DNA from 3 places in the Paracerasibacillus soli genome. Region 1 is predicted to be linked to each of the others. Evidence: predicted binding sites of a transcription regulator. Region 1 holds the regulator's gene; each other region holds the start of a gene.
What was found. The regulator LexA, encoded in region 1, represses DNA repair genes until DNA is damaged. The targets are predictions, from matches to a motif close to CGAACATATGTTCG.
Positions count from the first base shown of each region.

Region 1 (6,439 bases):
GTTTATGATTGATCTTTCATACGCTTTTGCAATTCTTTTACTTTCTTTGGTGTCACATCTTGGCCTTTTGGGTCAATGACCGTCATAGATTTTAATTCGTTTGTAAAAGACCTTCGTACGTTCGCTAAATATTCTTGTCGTAATTTTTGTTGTTCCTCTTTTTCTTCTTGTGTTAAAACTTGCCTTTTTTGTTTATTTGCGAGTTCATTAATTCTCTGCAGTTTCTTCTTTGATAGCATCTGTCTGCCTCCTAAGTAAATAGTCTATCCATAAAAAAAAGACTATCTCTAGTCTTTGATATTTTATCACAATCTTATATATATATCATGTCTGTTTTACATGCTCTTGATATCGACGATGAACCGTTGCTTTCGAAACATCATATCCCAATCCATTTAATGTTTTTGTTATTTCATCGAATGTTAGATGTTGATTTCTTAAGCGTTCGACCTCTTCAATAGGGAAGGCAACTCTTTTTCTCCCTGGTGCTTGATCAATATTTTTCAAGTTTTTTCTAGGATTATATCCCTGTTCTACCGCTCGTTTCATGCCACGCTTTATTTTTGCGTTATGTATTTTTCTTTGAAACTCTTCGACAATACTTACAATTTGCAAAACCATAGAATCCGACTCTGATATTTCAAGTTCTCCATAGTTTCGTACTGTAAAGATTTTAACCTTTAACTTATGAAGTTGATGGAATAAAGCAATTTTAGTATTCCCTCTTCCTAATCTCGTTTCATCTTGGATGAGTAGAACAGTTGCTTTCTCTGCTGCAAAAAGTTCAAGTAATTTAAAAATACCTTCTCTCTCAATCTCGTAACCACTTGCCTTTTCTTCAATTATTTCCACAACGGTCATATTATAAGCTTCAGCAAGCTTGCACAATTCCTCTTTTTGTCTCTTTAGAGATGTTTCTTGTGTTTCTTTATTTGTACTAACCCTACAATATAAAATAGCTTTCATTTTTAAACTCCTATTTGATTATGAATTAATTAAGGAAACATATAAAAATAATAATGCAAGTATAAAGGTAATGATATAAAATAAATCAACTTTTGTCAGTTTACCAAACATCAATCTTCACTCCTTTTCAAAAAACGGAACCTTTGTTCTTATTTTTAGTATACCAGAACATACGGTCTTGTCAATGGTACTTTAGAACGAATGTTTGCTTGTCCAAAAACCTTATGTTATACTTACATTAGCTATTAATATGTAAAGGGTGTGTCTTTCATGACAAAGATATCTACTAGACAAAAAGCGATTCTTGACTTTATAAAAGACGAAGTAGATAAAAAAGGATATCCTCCATCTGTAAGAGAAATTGCTGAGGCTGTGGGTCTTGCTTCTAGTTCTACTGTTCACGGACATTTATCAAGATTAGAAAAAAAAGGTTATATTCGTAGGGACCCGACAAAACCTAGAGCCATAGAAATTCTTATTCAATCCGAGGAAAATAATATACCCCGTGATGAAGCTACATATGCACCACTGATTGGTAAAGTTACCGCTGGTCTCCCAATCACTGCGATTGAAAATATTGAAGAATTTATTCCAGTACCTAAATCTTCTACAAGTCCTGATGATCAACTTTTTGGCTTGATTATTGATGGAGATAGTATGATTGAAGCCGGTATTTTAAATGGCGATAGAGTCATTGTAAAGCAGCAAAATACAGCTCAAAATGGGGAGATTGTAGTTGCCATGACAGAAGATAATGAAGCTACAGTAAAACGTTTCTTTAAAGAAACTGATCATATCCGCCTCCAACCAGAAAATGCAATGATGGAACCACTTATTTATCAAAATGTTACGATACTAGGGAAGGTAATTGGTCTTTATCGTCATATTCATTAAGATTATATACATAACAACTGTTAAACTATGAATCTCTCATAATCATGCAATAAAAAAACCCCTATTGAACATTATAGCGTTCAATAGGGGTTTAAAACTTTACTTATTACTTTCTAGTACTGCGTTAAATACTGTTCTCGTTCCCACGGATGTACGGTTTTTCTAAACATATCCCATTCAATTTTCTTCGCTTCTAAAAAATGTTCGTATAAATGTGATCCCATCGCTTCCATCATTACTTTATCACCAGCTAATTGTTGTAGTGCATCGGCTAGTGTTTCGGGTAATGTATGAATGCCATTCGCTTGTCTTTCCTCCGCAGTCATCTCATATATATTACGATTTACAGCATCAGGCGGAGTTAACTTATGTTGCAAACCGTCTAAGCCTGCACGTAATAAAACTGCAATTGCCAGATATGGGTTTGCCGTTGGATCCACACTACGAAGTTCTACACGGGTACTTAAACCACGGGAAAAAGGAACACGGACTAATGGGCTTCTATTTTGTGCCGACCACGCAACATGACATGGTGCTTCATAGCCAGGAACTAACCGTTTATAAGAGTTTACAGTAGGATTAGTAATTGCTGTATAGTTTTGTGCATGTTTAATTAGTCCTGCAATAAAGTGGTATGCCGTATCACTTAGTTGCATCTCTTTCGCTTCATCGAAAAAAGCATTGACTCCCTCTTTAAATAGAGACATATTTACGTGCATACCGGAACCATAAACACCGAATAACGGTTTCGGCATAAAAGTAGCATGTAAACGATGTTTTCGGGCTACTGTTTTCACGACTAATTTAAAGGTTTGAATATCATCACAATGACGAATAGCATCCGAATATTTAAAATCAATTTCATGCTGCCCGGGTGCACCCTCATGATGTGATGCTTCAATTTCAAATCCCATTTCCTCTAACTCTAATACAATATCTCTTCTGCAATTTTCCCCTAAATCAGTAGGAGCTAAATCGAAATAACCACCATGATCATTTAATTCTAATGATGGTTCACCGCGTTCATCTAACTTAAATAAGAAAAACTCAGGTTCCGTACCAATATTGAATGCCGTAAAGCCTAATTTCTCCATTTCCTTTATGTTTCTCTTTAAATTATACCGTGGACACCCAGCAAAAGGTGTACCATCAGGATTATAAATGTCACAAATGAACCGAGCAACTTTACCTTTTTCAGATGTCCATGGAAATACGACGAATGAATCAATATCAGGATATAGATACATATCTGATTCCTCAATTCGAACAAATCCTTCAATTGAAGATCCATCGAACATCATCTTATTATCTAAAGCTTTGTCTAATTGACTCAGTGGTATTTCTACATTTTTAATTGTCCCGAGCATATCGGTAAATTGCAGACGAATAAACCTCACATTTTCTTGCTTAATTTTAGCAATAATATCTTCCTTCGTGTATTTCAATTTTTGTTCCTCCCAAATTATTCCTCTCTCCCATATATATACCCTAATTTATCGTTAAATAACCTTTTTCCACTAACTTCTTAATCGATTCCACTAAAGCAATCTTTACATGAGCATATGTTAAACCCCCTTGAACATACGCTGTGTATGGTTTACGAATAGGTCCATCAGCAGATAGCTCGAGGCTTGCACCCTGGATAAATGTACCTGCAGCCATGATTACTTCATCTTCATATCCTGGCATTTCACTCGGATATGGGAGAACAAAAGCATTAACAGGTGAGTTTTCTTGGATAGATTGACAAAATGCAATCATTTGTTCTGCTGTGTCAAATGTTACGGATTGGATTAAGTCAGTGCGCTTCTCTTCAAATCGTGGCGAGGTTTGAAATCCTAGTAGTTCTAGGAAGCGAGATGTAAAAATAGCTCCTTTCACAGCCTCACCTACAATTAAAGGTGCAAGGAAGAATCCTTGAAACATTTCCTGTAACATATTAAAACTAGCTCCCATTTCTTTTCCGAGCCCAGGGGCTGTTAGTCGATTCGCACATGCTAAAATAAGCGATTCTTTTCCAGCGATGTATCCTCCCGCACGGACTATACCACCACCGGGGTTTTTTATTAATGAGCCCGCCATTATATCAGCACCAACATGTAATGGTTCCTTCTCTTCAACAAATTCACCATAACAATTATCTACAAATACGATTAAATCTTTATTTATATTTTTAATAAATGCAATCATCTTTTCAATTTCATCGATTGTAAATGATGGTCGTTGGTCATAGCCCCTTGATCGTTGAATACCAATAACTTTTGTCTTTTCTGTAATTGCCTTTTCTACTGCAGCGAAATCAACAGAACCATTCTCAAGAAGCGGTACTTCATTATAAAAAATACCATAGTCTTTTAATGATCCTGTGTAAATATCACCATCGAGTTTACCAACTACGCCATCCAATGTATCGTACGGTTTTCCGGTTATGTAAAGTAATTCTTCACCTGGGCGAAGTAATCCAAATAAAGTCGTTGAAATCGCGTGTGTCCCAGAAACGAGTTGTGGCCGTACAAGTGCATCTTCACCACCAAATACACTTGCATATACCTTTTCTAATACTTCACGGCCCAAATCGTCATATCCATAGCCAGTCGTTGAGTAAAAATGTGAGTCACTCACACGGTTCTGTTTAAATGCCTCTAGCACACGTTTTTGATTAAGTTCAACAATGTGATTCATATGTTGATGTTGTTCAAAAACTTCTTCTTCTGCTTGTTTTACAATATTTGTTATCATAATCTAATATTCTCCTTTAACTAAGCGATGATGTAATGGATGCTCACTTCTAATAAAACCTGAAACATCATAATTGTTTTCTTCCTCATTAAATTCTCTTTTATCAATAATTGTTTCGCGGCTTAATTTGTGAAGTAAATAACCTTTTTCCGGTTCTAATTTTACATGATAAGTATCCCATTCGTCTTTTAATGTGTCTTCGATTTTATTTAAAAACCCTTTCATATCATCAGGGAGCAAGGCGCTCATCATAAAATATGGATAGTACATTGGAATAATATCACGTGGAAACTTATCCTGCTTATTGTAAACTGTGAGCATTGGAATGCCATCAGCTTCTAATTCATGTAATAAACCCATAACTGTTTTTTGATGTTGCTCCATATCAGGATGAGAGCCATCTACTACATGTATAATGAAGTCAGCCTCTGATGCTTCTTCTAATGTAGACCGGAATGCAGCAATTAACGTAGTCGGTAAATCCTGAATAAAACCGACTGTGTCCGTAATTAACGTTTCAAAACCAGAGGGTAAACGAACTTGTCTAGTGAGTGGATCAAGTGTGGCGAAAAGCTTGTCCTCTTCTAGTGAACCACTATCTGTTAGACGATTAAATATGGTTGATTTCCCTGCATTTGTATAACCTACAACAGCAATTTGAAACGATTCATTTGTTTTACGCCTTTTTCGATATTGATGACGTTGTTCGACTACTAATTTTAATCTTCGTTTGATGTCGTCAATTCTACGTCTAATATGACGTTGATCTGTTTCCAGTTTTGTTTCACCAGGTCCTCTCGTGCCTATACCACCGCCAAGGCGAGATAATTCCCGCCCTTGGCCATGTAACCGTGGTAAAATGTATTGTAGTTGGGCTAATTCAACTTGAAGTTTTCCTTCTTTCGTTTTTGCACGACTCGCAAAAATATCTAATATTAATTGACTACGATCAATAACTCTAACTCCAATATGAGTGATTAAGTTTCGTAGTTGGCCCGATGATAACTCGTCATTCGATATGACCAGGTCTATGTCCATTGCCTCCACCTGCAGTTTTATTTCATTTAACTTTCCAAAACCAATATAATAAGCAGGGTGAATTCTGTCTCTGTTCTGTGTCATCACATGTGCAACTGTTCCACCTGCAGTATTTGTTAACGAAACCAATTCTTCTAATGACGATTCGAAATGATCTTTGTTTTTATTGGATAGATTAACTGCAACGATTAATACTCGTTCTTTCGCCATTTTTTTACCTCTTTTCATTCTCATGCATTTGCTACAAATAAAAGTGATGACTTCATCATAGCAAAGATAGCACACTTCTTCAAAATACTAATAGCTTGCTACAAATCTTTTAGTGCAGATGTACTTTAAGCTAATATGTTATTAAGCATTTTTAGTATTCTTCCATGTTTATATCATTAGCAGTTAATTTTATTAAATCATCATTTGTGTGCATATTATTTGATACGAGTCTTACTGCATGATTTCGAATTGCATGCTCAATATGATTTCGTACACATCTTCCATTAGCGAAGTTTCGTACGCTATCTTGAAGTTCCTTACTTAAATGGGCTCTTAGTTTCCATTCCGCTTCCTTCGTAAATTCATACTCTCTTTCACGTACCATATTCCGTGCAATATTCATTAATTGATCAACTGTATAATTTGGGAAGTCTAAAATAAATGGAAATCTTGATTTTAATCCAGGATTTAAATCTAAAAACCTTTCCATTTCAGTTGGATAGCCAGCTAATATTAATACAAATTCATTCTGATGGTCTTCCATATGCTTTACAAGTGTATCAATTGCTTCTTTTCCAAAATCCTTTTCACC
Region 1 is NZ_JBHLWL010000008.1:22,408-28,846, reverse strand. It holds gene ACFFIS_RS02145 (DUF896 domain-containing protein) at 3-239, opposite strand; gene ACFFIS_RS02140 (YneB family resolvase-like protein) at 325-966, opposite strand; gene lexA (transcriptional repressor LexA) at 1,237-1,860, shown strand; gene glnA (type I glutamate--ammonia ligase) at 1,974-3,305, opposite strand; gene ACFFIS_RS02125 (methionine gamma-lyase family protein) at 3,349-4,599, opposite strand; gene hflX (GTPase HflX) at 4,603-5,847, opposite strand; gene spoVK (stage V sporulation protein K) at 5,999-6,439, opposite strand, start outside.

Region 2 (6,439 bases), on a different contig from region 1:
TTCGATACTTTTTCACATCGTAAAAGTGTGTTAAATCAAACAACTAAATTTGATTTGCCTTTTCGCTATCCAGGTAGCAAATTAAAACATCAGATTGTTAAACGAATCATGAAATAATAATTTTACCATTTTAATTAGTCAGTTCAAAAAATGTATTTGGTCATCACACGCTAGGGAAGTGATACTACCCTAGCGTATGATTTTATAAATCATTTTCATAAACATCATCCCACAATACTAGTTGTCCGGAATGAAAAGTGACCGACTCCTGTGGGAATGAACAGCACGAGTCTGAAGACCTCACAGGAAGCGGGTTTTGCTTCCGAGGAGGCTGAAGCCGTGCCCACGGAAAGCGTGTCAATTTTCATGTAGGACAACGATATGTACGCACCATTTAATATTCATCCTCAAACGACTACTTTTGGCCTATTAAATTAATTCGTGTAAACAAGAAAACGACGCTGGCGAGATTTGACCACCAACGTCATTTATTGTACAACCTAAAACCACTTCCTATAGGGTATTTTTAAAATGGCATTTAAAAAGTCATGTCATATATGGATAAGATACCGTTATTTTTCTTTTAAAAACTCTTGAAGAAAATCCTTTTGGAAACTGGTCCGGGGATAGATTGTATTGTCAGTTTTCTCCTTTTGCTTTAGTTCTATAAACGGATTTTTACCATATTTTGTTGTGAGCTCATCGATAACAGAATTTAGTTTATCCTTTTCTACGTTTTTTTCATACGTGAAAAGATCTAACTGTTGGGCTACTTGATGTTTCTCGGCTAAATCCTGGGCAGTTATGCCGAGTAAACGAATAGGATCGCCTGTCCAATTTAACTGAAAAAGCTCCTTTGCAACTCGAACTAACGCTTCTTTATCGTCAATATACATAGGCAAAGCTTTACTACGAGTTACGGTTTTTCGGTCATGATAACGAATCATCAATTGAACCGTTCTCGCAACCGCTTCTTTTCGCTTCATCCTGCGTTCAATATTACGCGCTAACTCGTTCATTAATTGAAATAATTCCAGCTCATCTGTTGTATCTTCTGGCAATGTTTGCGAGCTACCAATACTTTTGAAATCATGAACAGCATCCGGGTCAACAGGACGTACATCAATGCCATTCGCTCGATTCTTTAATCGTACCCCGTTTATACCGAGTAATTGTTTCAGTACATATACATCTTTTTCAGCTAGATCCTTTATTGTTTCCACACCAAGTTTACGAAGCTTTTCCGCAGTTTTATTTCCGACACCGTACATTTCTTCTATCGGTAAAACCCAAAGTTTCTGATGAATATCTCGTTTTCTAAGTATCGTAACACCTAATGGCTTTTTCATATCTGAAGCCATCTTCGCTAAAAATTTATTAGGCGCTATGCCAATACTGCATGGTAAGTCCAATGTATCTTTAATTGTTTTCTGAATGTCATGAGCAAGTTGAACTGGACCACCTTCGTAGTCTATATCTGTCACATCTATATAGCCTTCATCAATTGAAACTGGTTCTACGTAAGGTGTAATACTAGCTAAGAATTTAAAGATTTCTGTTGAGGCAGCCTGATAGCGGGGAAAATTAGGTTTTAATATTTTTAAATTCGGGCAAAGCTTTCTAGCTTGCCAAATAGGCATTGTTGTCTTTACACCTTGCGCTCTTGCTTCATAACTACTCGTCACAATAATTCCTTTTCGTTCTTCAGGATTTCCTGCAATGGCTAATGGCAGTCCCTTTAACTTAGGATTATAAGCCATTTCAACCGATGCATAAAAACAGTTCATATCAATATGAAATATTACCCGGGCTTTCGTCGGCTTGAGTTGTAACATTATTATACACCTTCTATCCAAAACGAACGTTTGTTCATATCTATTATACCATAAAAAAGAGCCCTCCTAAAAAAGTTATCATCTTCCTTAGTGGCTCTTTTTTCATTGGAATAAAATTATTGTGCTACTTCTTGAATAATAGCAGTAACAAATTCCGTAATTTTTATTAGTTCCGAAACTGGAATACGCTCATTTGTTGTATGAATTTCTTCATAGCCAACTGCTAAATTAACTGTAGGGATACCAAATCCTGCAATAACATTGGCATCACTTCCTCCACCACTTTGCAGGAGTTCACTAGTACGTCCAATTTTTTCAGCAGCTTTTCTTGCTATTTCTACAACTTGGTCACCTGCTTGCTGTTTAAATCCAGGATAAGCCACTTTAATTTCTACATTTGCAGAACCACCATACTCTTTTGCAGTTTCCTCAAAAGCTTGTTTCATTTTTGCTACTTGTTGTTCCATTTTCTCAGGTACAAGCGATCTTGCCTCTGCTTGAATTTCAACATAATCACAAACAATATTCGTTTGCTGACCACCTTCAAATCGGCCGATATTTGCAGTAGTTTCCTCATCAATTCGACCTAATGGCATTTTTGCAATTGCTTTTGCCGCTAATGTAATAGCTGAAATCCCCTTTTCTGGTGCAACTCCAGCATGTGCAGTTTTCCCATGCATCACCATAAATAGCTTTGCTAGCGTTGGGGCTGCTACAACGATATTTCCTACTTGACCATCACTATCAATCGCATATCCATACTTTGCTTTAATGAGAGAAGGATCTAACACTTTCGCCCCAACTAAACCAGATTCTTCTCCAACAGTAATCACAAATTGTACGTCACCGTGCGGAATCTCTTGTTCTTTCAATGTACGAATCGATTCAATTATAGCAGCTAAACCTGCCTTGTCATCTGAACCGAGAATGGTAGTACCGTCTGATACAATATAGCCGTCTTTAATAGATGGCTTAACACCTTTACCTGGAACAACCGTATCCATATGGGAAGTAAAATAAATGGTGTCAGCACCTTCTTTATTCCCTTTCAGTGTACAAATAAGGTTACCTGCACCATGACCAGTTTTTTCTTTTGCATCATCCTCTATTACATCTAACCCTAATTCTTTAAACTTTTGTTTCAATACTTGGGCAATTTCTGCTTCATGTTTTGTTTCAGAATCAATTTGTACAAGTTCGAAAAACTCTTGTACCAAACGTTCTTCATTAATGGTAATCATGTTGTCATTATCCTTTCTTTTGTGTCTTAACTATTCTATTATAAATCAAAAAATTATAATGGTATATTACCATGCTTTTTTGATGGACGAACTTCTGTTTTATTTTGTAACATTTCTAATGCCTGGATTAGTTTTATCCTAGTTTCCCGTGGATCAATCACATCGTCAACCATACCTAATCCTGCAGCAATATATGGATTTGCAAACTTTTCTCGATATGTATGAATCATCTCCTGTCGCGTTTTTTCCGGGTCACTACTATCAGCAATTTCCTTAGCAAAAATGATATTAGCTGCTCCTTCCGGTCCCATCACAGCTATTTCAGCATTTGGCCATGCATACACGATATCTGCTCCAATTGCCTTACTATTTAAAGCCACATACGCTCCACCATATGCTTTACGCGTTATAACCGTTATTTTAGGTACGGTAGCTTCTGAGTAGGCGTACAATATTTTGGCCCCATGTCTTATGATGCCACCATGTTCCTGTTTCACTCCGGGGAAAAAACCTGTGACATCTTCAAAGGTAATAATCGGAATATGAAAACAATCACAAAAACGAATGAAACGCGCTGCTTTGTCACTTGAATCGATATCTAGACCACCGGCCATATATTTAGGCTGATTACAGACAAGGCCTACAGCTTGCCCATTTATCCGCGCAAACCCCACAACAATATTTTTTGCAAAAGATTGATGGATTTCAAAGAAACTATCTTTATCTACTATATCATGGATAACCCGTTTCACGTCATATGGCCGTACAGAATCATATGGCACTATCTCCGTTAAGTTTGGACGTAAATGATCAGATTCATCATATTGTGTAACAGGTGGTTTCTCCTCATTATTTGCAGGCAAGTAACGTAACAATTCTTTTACTGCATCTAATGCTTCTGCTTCTGTTTTAGTTTGAATATGAGCATTTCCACTTTTGGAATTATGGATATGGGCCCCACCTAATTCCTCAGCTGTTATTTTTTCACCAGTAACTGTTTCGATTACTTTTGGTCCCGTAATAAACATTTGTGATGTTTTTTCCACCATAATGACAAAATCAGTAATCGCTGGTGAGTATACTGCCCCGCCAGCACTGGGCCCCATAATGACTGATATTTGTGGTATGACACCCGAATATATCGCATTCCTGTAAAATACCTGACCATATCCATCAAGAGATGAAACTCCTTCCTGGATACGTGCACCACCAGAATCATTAAGGCCTATAAATGGAACACCATTTTTGGCCGCCAAATCCATAACATGGGCAATCTTTTTACCATGCATTTCCCCTAGTGCCCCACCAAACACGGTAAAATCTTGAGCAAATAGGTAGACAGGCTTTCCCTCTATTTTCCCGTATCCTGTTACAACTCCTTCGCCTTTCCCGTTTGTTTCATCCATACCGAAATCGGTTGCCCGATGTTCAATAAATATATTCAACTCTACAAAGCTTCCTGCGTCCAACAAATAATTTATTCGTTCACGGGCAGTCATCTTTCCACGTTCATGTTGCTTAGCAATGCGGTCGTCTCCCCCACCTAATTCAGCTAATCGGCGTTTATCGTATAATTCGCTAATTTTATCAAAGATATCCAACGTTATCTCCCACCTTTTTCCTGTTCACATAATTCAAACAGAACACCATGTGCTGATTTAGGATGAATAAATGCGATCTTGCTTTGATGAGCGCCTTGTTTTGCCTGTTCTTGTAGCAAAGTTACACCATTATTTTTCAGTGCCTTTAAGCGTTCATCAATCTGCTCTACTTCTAAAGCAACATGATGAATTCCCTCACCTCTTTTATCGATAAACTGCTTAATAGGAGATGCATCATGGAGTGCTTCTAATAATTCAATCCGTGATTCCCCTATTTTTAAAAAGGCAACTTTTACTCCTTCAGATGTAACTGATTCAACCGTTTCTAATTGTAATCCAAGCCGGTCAGTATAAAAAGGTAATGCCTTATCAATACTTTTTACTGCAATACCTATATGCGCAATTTTCTTCGGCTCTTCTAATACAAATTGATTTGGTTGGATAAGTTGTTTAATATAATTTGCGAGAGATTCGGTAGAAGAGCCACTAGTAAATACACGATTTACGCCTTTCTCCAATAAATATGGTATATCTTCACTTGGAATAACCCCTCCACCTATTACTGGAATGTCAATCGCATCACGATTTTTTAATTCCTCGATTACTTTTGGAAATAGCGAGCGATGAGCTCCAGATAAAGATGATAAACCAACCACATCAACATCCTCTTGTACAGCAGCTTGAGCAATTTGGGCTGGTGATTGTCTTAATCCCGTATAAATAACTTCCATACCGTGGTCGCGAAGTGCTTGTGAAATGACTAATGCTCCACGATCATGCCCATCTAATCCTGGTTTTGCAATTAATACACGAATCTTTCTCATTATCCGCTTCCCCCTTTAAATACCTGTGTACTCCCCAAATTCATCACGTAATACATTGCAAATCTCGCCAACTGTTGCATAAGCTTTTACCGCTTTTAAAATGGTCGGTATTACGTTCTCTTGTTCACTTTTAGCCTGTATTCGTAGTGTTTGCAAAATAGTATCTACTTCTTTTTGGTTTCTCTCTTTCCGAATACGTTTTAAGCTTTCAATTTGGCTTTTTTCCAATGCTTCATCTACTTTTAGTAATTCTGGATTCACTTCCTCTTCAAGTTTAAATTTATTTAAACCAACGATAATTTCTTCTTCCGCTTCAATTTGTTTTTGGGTTTCATAAGCTTGGTGATGAATTTCGCGTTGCATAAAACCATCCTCAACAGCTTGAACAGCACCACCCATATCCTTAATACGCTTTAGATAATCTTGTGCAGTCGCTTCTAACTCATCTGTTAAAGCTTCGATATAATAGGAACCCCCTAATGGGTCAATTGTATCTGCGACGCCACTTTCATGTGCAATAATTTGCTGCGTTCTTAATGCGATTCTAGCTGATTCTTCAGTCGGTAATGATAATGCCTCATCGCGCGAATTTGTATGCAAACTTTGTGTACCACCTAGCACAGCAGCAAGCGCTTGCATTGTTACCCGCACAACATTGTTATCAGGTTGCTGAGCAGTCAACGTTGACCCACCCGTTTGTGTATGGAAACGCATTTTCCAACTCTGGGGCTTTTTAGCTTTATAATGCTCTTTCATAATGGTGGCCCATAATCTTCTTGCAGCACGAAACTTAGCAATTTCCTCGAAAAAGTTGTTATGTGCGTTAAAGAAGAATGCTAAGCGTGGTGCAAATGCATCAATATCTAATCCCGCAGCTAATGCTGCATCAATGTATGCCATCCCGTTTGCGATAGTAAATGCAATCTCTTGTACAGCTG
Region 2 is NZ_JBHLWL010000002.1:63,304-69,742, reverse strand. It holds gene ACFFIS_RS00750 (aldehyde dehydrogenase) at 1-117, shown strand, start outside; gene ACFFIS_RS00745 (DNA polymerase IV) at 573-1,835, opposite strand; gene ACFFIS_RS00740 (tripeptidase T) at 1,952-3,076, opposite strand; gene ACFFIS_RS00735 (acyl-CoA carboxylase subunit beta) at 3,130-4,677, opposite strand; gene mce (methylmalonyl-CoA epimerase) at 4,680-5,501, opposite strand; gene ACFFIS_RS00725 (acyl-CoA mutase large subunit family protein) at 5,517-6,439, opposite strand, start outside.
Region 2: the regulator LexA is predicted to act here: its motif matches at 1,859-1,872, upstream of ACFFIS_RS00745 (DNA polymerase IV).

Region 3 (6,439 bases), on a different contig from region 1:
AAAATCCAATGTTAACAACGTTTTAACAGTGGTTATATCTGTCGCTATTTAGTCACATTTCATCTAATTAATGTGATTTAAGTCACATGTGATGAAAGGAACATCTCCTATAATGTAATTAAAGATAAGCCACAGCATTCATCCTGCATTCATTCTACCATTATACGAAGTGGAACTTATCTAAAATTATAGGGGTGAAAGTTTATGATGAAAAAAATGGGACTTAAAACATTAGTAGGTTTAAGTGCGATTACGCTTTTATTAGCAGGTTGTGGTCAAGGTCAACAAGAGGTAAGTCAAGTGCAAGCAAAGGAAAAGCAGCAAGTTGAATCAACGCAAGTATTTGAACCGCATGAAGGAATAAATGAAAAACCGACACCATTAGAAATGGAACGTAAAGGTACAGATGTTTATGTGAAAATGACAGCACAAATTACAGATATTGAAATTGCACCAGGTAATGTATATAAAGCTTGGACCTTCAATGGAGAAGCCCCAGGCCCATTGGTTGTCGTAAATGAAGGAGATACGATTCACTTTACTTTAGATAACCATGACCCTGCCATTCCGCATAGCATGGATTTTCACGCTGTACACACAGCACCAAGTAAAAACTTTATTGACGTAATGCCAAATGAAGAAGGTACATTCACGTATAGTGCGGATAATCCAGGCGTATTTATGTATCATTGTGGAACCAATCCAGTATTAACACATATTGCAAATGGAATGCATGGTGTTATTATCGTGAAGCCAAAAGATGGCTATCCTACAGATAACGAAGTGGATCAAGAATATGTTATTATTCAAAATGAATGGTACAAATATAATGACTTAAAAGATATGACAGACGGTAATCCAACAGCAGTTGTATTTTCTACAAAGGCATTGCATGATGGACAACCAAATACAAATGGTACAACAACAGATTTAAAAGATGAACCACTGACTGCAAAAGTTGGTGATAAAGTACGCTTCTATATTAACAACGTCGGTCCAAATGAAGTAAGTAGCTTTCACGTTGTCGGAACATTATTTGATGATGTATATATAGACGGAAATCCAGTTAATCACTTTGAAGGAATGCAAACAATTATGTTACCTGCTAGTGGCGGTGCAGTTGTTGAGTTTACTGTAAAAGAAGCTGGAACATATACATTTGTTACACACCAATTCAATCATGTAGAAAAAGGCGCAGCAGGTCTATTAGAAGTTACAGAATAATAAAGTGTTGCACCATTAAAAGGCTCGTTCATAGGGGGAGTACCCCTGTGAACGAGCCTTTTCAAAATTTATAATATTAGGGTATGATGTTGGTGTTTGAGTTGTAAGCAATTATTGTTTTTATAATGTATATTATTCGAATGTCTGTTCGTTTTTTGGTATACTAATAGCAGTATATATAGGAGAAACGTTTGATTATATGAAAGTATGATACACTATGGAAAGATATAAAACGAAGGGAGATTTTACCTTTGGAAAATAAATTCGAGCTTGTATCGTCTTATACGCCACAAGGCGATCAACCTAAGGCAATAGAAGAAATAGTAAAAAAGGTATTGGCTGGACAACGCCACCAAACATTACTTGGGGCAACTGGGACAGGAAAGACCTTTACAATTTCCAATGTCGTAAAAGAAATTAATCGTCCAACTTTGGTCATGGCCCACAATAAAACGTTAGCCGGCCAATTATATAGTGAATTTAAAGAGTTTTTTCCTAATAATGCGGTAGAATACTTCGTTAGTTATTATGATTATTATCAGCCAGAAGCCTATGTGCCTTCATCTGATACGTATATTGAAAAAGATGCAAGTATTAATGACGAAATTGATAAACTGCGCCACTCCGCAACATCTTCTTTATTTGAAAGACAGGATGTTTTAATTGTAGCGAGTGTTTCCTGTATTTTTGGGTTAGGTTCCCCAGAGGAATATCGCAAGCAAGTTTTATCTTTGCGAATGGGGATGCAAAAGGATCGAGATGAATTATTACGTGAACTTGTAAATATTTTATATGAACGTAATGATATTGAATTTAAACGGGGTACATTTCGAGTACGTGGAGATTCCGTTGAAATTATTCCTGCATCAAAAGAAGAGCATTGTATCCGCATTGAATTTTTCGGGGATGAAATTGATCGCATTCGAGAGGTGGATGCCCTCACTGGTGAAATTGTAGCAGATCGCGAGCATGTGGCAATCTTCCCAGCTTCACACTTCGTTACCGGTGAAGATAAGATGAAATTAGCAATAGAGCGTATAGAAAAAGAACTAGAAGAACGTTTGCAAGAATTACATGAACAAAACAAGTTATTGGAAGCACAGCGATTAGAACAAAGAACGAATTATGATTTAGAAATGATGCGGGAAATGGGTTTTTGTTCAGGCATTGAAAACTACTCGCGACATATTACATTGCGTGAAGCAGGAGCAACACCTTATACATTACTCGACTTTTTTCCGGATGACTTCTTAGTCGTATTAGACGAGTCACATGTTACGTTGCCACAGATTAGGGGTATGTTTAATGGAGATAGAGCGAGAAAACAAGTATTAGTCGACCATGGCTTTCGTCTACCGTCTGCACTAGATAACCGTCCATTAAGGTTTGAGGAATTTGAAAAAAAGACAAATCAATTGATTTATGTGTCAGCAACGCCGGGCCCTTATGAGTTAGAGCATGCTCCAGATGTAACCGAACAAATTATTCGTCCAACGGGATTGTTAGATCCGAAAATTGAAATTCGTCCAATCGAAGGACAAATTGATAATCTGATTGGAGAAATCAATAAACGGACGGAACGAGATGAACGCGTACTTGTTACAACTTTGACGAAAAAGATGGCAGAAGACTTAACAGATTATTTAAAGGAAGTTGGCATTAAAGTTGCCTATTTGCATTCGGAAATTAAGACTTTAGAGCGGATTGAAATTATTCGTGATTTACGTGTTCGCAAATATGATGTACTGATTGGGATTAACTTACTAAGGGAAGGTTTGGATATACCGGAAGTATCCCTCGTCACGATATTAGATGCGGATAAAGAAGGATTTTTACGTTCAGAACGTTCCTTGATTCAAACAATTGGTCGTGCAGCTCGTAATGAAAATGGGCAAGTCATCATGTATGCAGATAAGATTACGAGATCAATGCAAGTTGCGATAGATGAAACGAATCGTCGACGTAAAATTCAAATGGAATATAATGAAAAGCATCATATAACGCCGACAACAATTAAGAAGGAAGTACGAGATGTCATTCGTGCTACAATTGCAGCGGAGGAAGAGACAGCTTACGAATCAAAAGCGAAGAGTTTAACGAAGATGTCAAAACAAGAACGCTTGAAAGTGATAGATGAAATGGAAAAAGAAATGCGTGAAGCTGCAAAAGCACTTGATTTTGAACGTGCTGCTGAACTTAGAGATATTCTATTTGAATTGAAAGCAGAAATGTAAATGAAGAAATGGATACATTTTTGAACTCTTTAGATGTGAAAGGTTGATTCATGATGCCAAGTAAAGCAATTAAAATTCAAGGAGCAAGGGCTAACAATTTAAAAAACATCAATCTTGAAATCCCTAAAAACAAACTTGTCGTTTTAACAGGATTATCAGGTTCGGGCAAGTCATCATTAGCATTCGATACAATCTATGCGGAAGGACAGCGCCGCTATGTTGAATCGTTGTCGGCTTATGCACGGCAGTTTCTTGGACAAATGGATAAGCCAGATGTCGACACGATAGAAGGCTTATCCCCAGCTATATCCATTGACCAGAAAACAACAAGTCGTAATCCTCGTTCAACGGTTGGTACCGTAACAGAAATCTATGATTATTTACGCTTGCTATATGCGAGAATTGGGCATCCAACATGTCCAAAACACGGGATTGAAATATCTTCACAGACGATTCAACAAATGGTTGACAGAATAATGGAGTTACCGGAAAGAACCCGACTTCAAATTTTAGGCCCAATCGTTTCTGGAAGAAAAGGAGAACATGTAAAAGTTCTTGAAAAGTTAAAGCAAGAAGGATATGTCAGGATACGTGTGGATAAAGAATTACGTGAAGTAACGGAAGAAATTAAATTAGAAAAGAATAAAAAACACGATATTGAAGTAGTGGTGGATCGTATTATTGTAAAACCAGGTGTGGAAAGTAGATTAAGTGACTCTTTGGAAACAGCACTTGCACTTGGTGAGGGGAAAGTAATCGTTGATGTAATGGATGAAGAAGAACTGTTATTTAGTGAAAATCATGCTTGTCCAATTTGTGGTTTTTCAATAAGTGAATTGGAGCCACGGCTCTTTTCTTTCAATAGTCCTTATGGAGCATGTACAAGTTGTGATGGACTTGGAACGAAATTAGAGGTAGATCTTGATTTAGTTATTCCAGATTGGACGAAATCTTTAAATGAACATGCCATTGAAGCATGGAAACCGATTAGTTCCCAATATTATCCGCAATTATTAAAAAGTGTTTGTACACACTACGGAATTGATATGGATATACCTGTAAAAGATATACCTGAGCAATTGATGAATAAAGTGTTATATGGAAGCGGAAAGGAAGAAATTCATTTTCATTACATGAATGAATTTGGTAATGAGCGAGATCAAATGATTGTATTTGAAGGTGTAATGAATAATATTGCGAGGCGATATAAGGAAACCGCTTCTGAATTCACTCGTGAAACATTAGAAAAATATATGGCGATTAAAAATTGCCCAACATGTAAAGGATACAGGCTCCGTCCGGAAGCACTAGCTGTCTTAATAAATGATAAACACGTTAGTGAAGTAACGGATTATTCAATTATAGAAGCAAGACAGTTTTTCAAAACTTTACAGTTAAGTGAAAAAGAAGAACAGATTGCCCGCTTAATATTAAGAGAAATAGATAACCGCTTAGAATTTTTAAATAATGTTGGCCTGGATTATTTAACGTTATCTCGTACAGCAGGAACACTTTCTGGTGGGGAAGCGCAACGAATTCGTCTTGCGACTCAAATTGGCTCTGCGCTTACAGGGGTATTATACGTTTTGGACGAACCATCAATTGGCCTTCATCAACGAGATAACGATAGGTTAATTGCTACGTTAAAAAGTATGCGTGATCTTGATAATACTTTAATTGTTGTAGAACATGACGAAGATACAATGCTTGCAGCAGATTGGTTGATTGATATCGGGCCAGGAGCGGGTGAGCATGGTGGAGAAATCGTCGCAAGTGGAACACCAGAAAAAGTGATGAAAAATAGAAAGTCGTTAACTGGAAAGTATTTATCTGGAAAGGACTTTATCCCTTTACCTGTTAAACGCCGAGAAGCAGATGACCGTTTTATTGAAGTGATAGGTGCGAAGGAAAATAACTTAAAAAATGTCCATGTTAAAATTCCTATTGGATTATTTACTGTTGTTACCGGAGTTTCTGGTTCTGGTAAAAGTACGTTAGTAAATGAAATTATTTATAAAGCACTTGCGAAACAATTATATACTGGCAAACATCGTCCTGGTAAGTTTAGAGAAATAAAAGGGATTGAACATATTGAAAAAGTAATTGAAATCGACCAATCCCCAATTGGGCGGACACCACGTTCCAATCCAGCAACATATACGGGAGTTTTTGATGATATACGTGATGTATTTGCTCAAACAAATGAGGCGAAAGTACGTGGATATAAAAAAGGCCGATTTAGTTTTAACGTTAAAGGTGGCCGTTGTGAAGCTTGTCGTGGGGATGGTATTATTAAAATTGAAATGCACTTTTTGCCAGATGTGTATGTTCCATGTGAAGTATGCCATGGACAACGATATAATCGTGAAACATTAGAAGTGAAATATAAAGGGAAGAGTATTGCTGACGTATTAGATATGACAATTGAAGAGGCATTGGAGTTCTTTGAAAATATTCCGCGCATTAAAAGAAAACTACAAACGATTTTTGATGTAGGACTTGGATATATTAAATTAGGACAATCTGCCACAACGTTATCAGGTGGGGAAGCGCAACGTGTAAAGTTGGCAAGTGAATTGCATCGTCGCTCAAATGGAAAATCCTTTTATATTCTAGATGAACCAACAACTGGTTTACATGTAGACGATATCAAAAGGCTGTTAATTGTTTTACAACGCTTAGTCGAGAATGGTGACTCGGTTTTAATTATTGAACATAATTTAGACGTTATTAAAACAGCTGATTACATTATTGATTTAGGTCCTGAAGGTGGAGATCGTGGGGGACAAATCATTGCTACTGGCACACCAGAAGAGATTGTAAAAGTGGAACAATCGTATACAGGAAAATATTTGCAACCAGTAATTGAACGGGATCGTAAAAGAATGGAAGAACGCATAGCAGAGGCAGAAAAAAGTTTATCATGAATGAGCGTGATAGGGGTCAGACCCCGAATGAGTCAATCGCTTTAACAATGAATA
Region 3 is NZ_JBHLWL010000013.1:49,395-55,833, forward strand. It holds gene ACFFIS_RS04020 (multicopper oxidase domain-containing protein) at 205-1,224, shown strand; gene uvrB (excinuclease ABC subunit UvrB) at 1,476-3,458, shown strand; gene uvrA (excinuclease ABC subunit UvrA) at 3,512-6,385, shown strand.
Region 3: the regulator LexA is predicted to act here: its motif matches at 1,362-1,375, upstream of uvrB (excinuclease ABC subunit UvrB).